2 regions of the Clostridium sp. 'deep sea' genome follow, and region 2 is predicted to be linked to the other one. Evidence: a T-box and tRNA genes for the amino acid it is inferred to sense, from the RefSeq annotation. Region 2 holds a T-box; the other holds one or more tRNA genes.
The links. A T-box is a leader RNA that pairs with one kind of tRNA and senses whether it is charged. The one in region 2 lies ahead of lysS (lysine--tRNA ligase), so its partner is inferred to be a tRNA-Lys.
Positions count from the first base shown of each region.

Region 1: it encodes a tRNA-Lys, which carries the amino acid that the T-box ahead of lysS (lysine--tRNA ligase) is inferred to sense. The anticodon was not compared.

Region 1 covers NZ_CP063353.1:2,207,476-2,209,675, forward strand. Annotated here, with positions in the region: gene IMX26_RS10225 (DUF134 domain-containing protein) at 28-471, shown strand; tRNA gene IMX26_RS10230 (tRNA-Asp) at 746-823, opposite strand; tRNA gene IMX26_RS10235 (tRNA-Val) at 831-906, opposite strand; tRNA gene IMX26_RS10240 (tRNA-Glu) at 910-984, opposite strand; tRNA gene IMX26_RS10245 (tRNA-Lys) at 1,008-1,083, opposite strand; gene IMX26_RS10250 (NAD(P)/FAD-dependent oxidoreductase) at 1,420-2,200, opposite strand, start outside.
Region 2 covers NZ_CP063353.1:1,728,702-1,730,901, forward strand. Annotated here, with positions in the region: gene lysS (lysine--tRNA ligase) at 1-1,305, opposite strand, end outside; T-box leader at 1,422-1,681, opposite strand; gene IMX26_RS08125 (DUF523 domain-containing protein) at 1,724-2,179, opposite strand.

The sequences.
Region 1 (2,200 bases), 480 kb from region 2:
AAGGTAAAATAGGTATGAGGTGATTATATGCCACGACCAACTAAGCCAAGGCGTATTGGATATATTCCTGAAAATAAGGAGTTTTTTCCTAAAAATATACAAGAAGATAATAGTTATATAGAGCTTTCATTAGAAGAAGTTGAGGCTCTAAGGCTTGCAGACTATGAAGGGTTAGATCAAATAGAGTGTGCTGACTTTATGCGGGTTTCACGTGGTACGTTACAGCGTATTATTAAAGAAGCACGAGGAAAAGTGGCAGAGGCAATTTGTTTTGGCTTACCAATTAAAATTAGTGGTGGCAACTACACCCATGAACCCCAACGCAAAAGGTGTAATCATTGTCATGATAATTGGCAAGAAAGCAATAGAAACAACTGCCCCAGCTGTGGAAGTGAAGATATTAACTCGGATTTACCACGTAGAAGACAGAGAAGACAAGGCAGAAGGTTTAAAAATAGAGAGGAACGCTAAAGGCGTTCCTTTGTTGTGTACTTGAGCCTGGCTCTTCGTGTGCAGTGTGGTTTGTTTACAAACCACGTAGTGTGCTCATTTTATTCGCGTGGTGAGCTTCGCGTAATTGTTCGCCATAATTTTAGTATATAAGGTAACTTAATAACTTATTTTATGAATACGTTTGCTGTTTAACTTGAACGACACTGAGGTCGTTCACTACAAGGGTGTTACCCCCCATTATTAAGTTTATTTAAACACAAAAAAACAACCCTCAGGTTGCTGATTTTTTATTTGGCGGAGCCGACGGGACTCGAACCCGCGACCTCCGGCGTGACAGGCCGGCATCCTAAACCATCTAGACCACGACTCCACATTTTTGGTGGGCGAAACAGGGCTCGAACCTGTGACCCCCTGCTTGTAAGGCAGGTGCTCTCCCAACTGAGCTATTCGCCCCCATGGTGACCCCAACGGGATTCGAACCCGTGTCTACAGCGTGAAAGGCTGTTGTGTTAACCGCTTCACTATGGGGCCTTTATAGGCTTTAATAATAAAAATGGTGGGTCATGTTGGATTCGAACCAACGACACCCCGCTTAAAAGGCGGATGCTCTACCGACTGAGCTAATGACCCACGCGAGAACTAATGATACAGCATGCAGTTAAATTTGTCAACATTTTTTTTGAAATATTTTTTTTATTATTTCTAAATTTGTGTTGCAATTTATGCTGTTTTTCAAAAGTGCACTTGTTATTTTAGTGACTAAATAGCAAATTGTCAAGGGTTAAATTAAAATTTTATAAAAAGAAATAATTGGGCGTGTTTAGGGGGCTATTCTTAACACTTATATTACTGTTTTAAATTGCTATTTTAATGCTGTACTTTATCTTAAAGTGTGTTAAAGGTATTACAAAAGGACAGAGTATAATATCTGCCCTTTAATTAACTATTTTAGTTTTAAGTTAAGTTTTACTTTAACACTGATCTCGCTGCTACTATACCAGCCGCTGAGGCTTGAGCAAGACCTCTGGTTATGCCTGCGCCATCACCCGCTGCCCACATGCCTTTAATTTGAGTTCTTAGTTCGCTATCGAGCTGTATTCTATTAGAGTAGAATTTAACCTCTACACCATAGAGTAGGGTATGCCTTGAGTTTACACCTGGAGCAACCTTATCTAAAGCCTCTAACATCTCTAGTAAACTTACTACATGGCGATGTGGCAATACTAGGCTTAAGTCACCTGGGGTGGCATCGCTTAGGGTTGGCTGAACTAAACCCCGCTTTATACGGGCCTTGGTACTTCTTCTGCCATCTTGTAAGTCACCTAGTCTTTGTACTATTACGCCACCGCCTAGCATATTTGCTAACTTAGCCACGTATTTACCATAGGTTAAAGGTTCTTTAAATGGCTCTGTAAAAGTTTTGCTTACTAAAAGGGCGAAATTTGTGTTTGCAGTGCGTTTTTCTTGATAGCTATGACCATTTACTATCATAAGCCCGTCATTGTTCTCTACAACCACTGCTCCGTAAGGATTCATGCAAAATGTTCTTATGCGATCATCAAACTGGCGGCTGTAAAATATAAACTTAGATTCATAAACTATATCTGTAATATGGCTAAACACCTCGGCAGGCACCTCTACTCTTACACCAATATCTACAGGGTTTACGATGCTCTTTAAGCCTAGTCTTTTAGCCTCACCCGCAAACCAATCAGCACCATCACGGCCAGGAACTATAATTCCGTTA
Region 2 (2,200 bases):
TCTTTGTATTAGGGGATTATTTAGCTCTGAGTAGGCATTGCCAAGCTCTATTCCCATTACAAAGGGCTCAAATCGTTCGATAAGCTCTTCATTAGCTCTATGCTTTTTACATAAAGGAGATGTTTCATAGGGGTGATTTATAACAAAGGTAGGTTGTTTTATTTTACCTTCACAATAAGCTTCAAATAAACTATTTACTAAACTGCCTTTACTGGTATTATTCACATCTATTTCTGTTAACCCTAGGTTATTGTTTAGGCTATTACTTAATATAAACTGCTTTAATTGATGTTCACACATATTGTAAAGGTTAATATTAAATTCATTATTTACTAAATCATACATAGGTCTTTTGCACCAAGGAGCTTTAAAATCTATTTCTGTGCCATTTATTAAAACCTTTGTGGTTCCAATAACATTTGTGAACACATACTCATACATCTCTTGCATAAGAGTCATCATATCATTATAGTCACTATAAGCCTCATAACACTCTAACAAAACAAACTCAGGGTAATGAGTTTTATCTATTCCCTCATTCCTAAAGGAACGGCTAAAAGTAAATACCTTTTCAATTCCCCCTACGATATATCGTTTTAAATAAAGCTCGGGTGAAACTGCTAAATAAACCTCTGTATTTAAGGCATTAATGTGAGTCACAAAAGGTGCAGCTTCGCCTCCGCCATATTTAGAATCTAAAATAGGAGTATCTACCTCAAGATAACCTTTATTAATTAAGAACTCTCTAATAGCTGATATTGCTTTTGACCTTTTTATAAATCTATTTTTAACCTCATCATTCATTATCATATCTAGTGAACGATATCTATATTTATATTCTGTATTTTGAATTCCATGATATTTTTCTGGCAGTGCTCGTAAACACTTAGTTAATAACGTAATTTCTTTTACTCTTAAGGTGAGTTCTCCTGTTTTTGTTTTAAATACAGGTCCTATAACAGCAATTATATCTCCTATATCAACATTGATAATGTTAAAATCCACCTGAGTATTTTTTGTATTTAAGTAGAGCTGGATACTACCCGATTGATCTTTAAGATTCATAAATACAGACTTACCCATATTACGAACTTGCATAACCCTACCAGCAATATTAAAGAAATTCTCACTAGCTGAATTAGCTAAAACATCACTGATAAAATGCTCTTTTTTATAACTATAGGGGTAGGGATTAACTTTATTATTAACAATAGCTTGAGTCTTATTGATACGATGAATGGTGTATTCATTAGCATCTGGCATTATCTTGCGTAATTTTTTAAGATTGTTATACTCATTAAACATCATTATTCTCCTTTCTACCTTAACTAACTTTATAAATTCATTAAAAAAGCTACTACTTTAATAATCATGATTACCTAAAAACAATACAAAAAAACCCTCACCTCCAAGACTGTTGTCTTGAGGACGAGAGTTATTACTTCGTGGTACCACCTCAGTTTATTGTTATATTGCTATAACAACCTTATCAAGTACGGCAAAACATGCTTATACTCTAGCTCTTTTAACGGAAGCAACCGCCGTATTATCCCTAACTAATGTTAGTTCCTCTACGAAGCTCCGAGTCTTTTTTCATTAAGATAAATCTTAACCTCTTTTCAGCTAACAAGGCTCTCTGTATAAGCTTATTCTTAACTACTCTTCTCTTCATTGCATTTATAATATTGTATTGTATTATAATTAGCCAGCAGTTGTTTGTCAACTATTTTTTGTTATAATATTCCTTAAATTCATTAAGTTGTTGTTCAGTAAATATCTTTATATCATTTTCTAATAACATTTGGCTTGTAAAACCATTGCCTTTTACAAAATTACCACTAAAGCTTCCATCATAAATTTTTAAATAACCACATGATGGACTTCTGGACTGTAATACTGCAATTTTAGCATTTACAATTTGTGCAATTTGCAAAGTTTTAGTAGCCCCTTCTTTAAAGAAACTTGTTATATCCTCATTTTTAGTATTTATAACTTTTTTTTCATTTGCATGATTCACAATCTCACAACAGGGTCTTGGTATGGGTAAACCCCCTAAAACTTCTGGGCATAAAGGCAAAGCCTCACCTGTTGTTATTAGATTCTGCAAATATTCTATATTCGTACATTTTCCATTATATCTACACTTAATTCCCACTAAACAAGCACTAACAATAACCATTTTAAATACTCCTTATTCTTG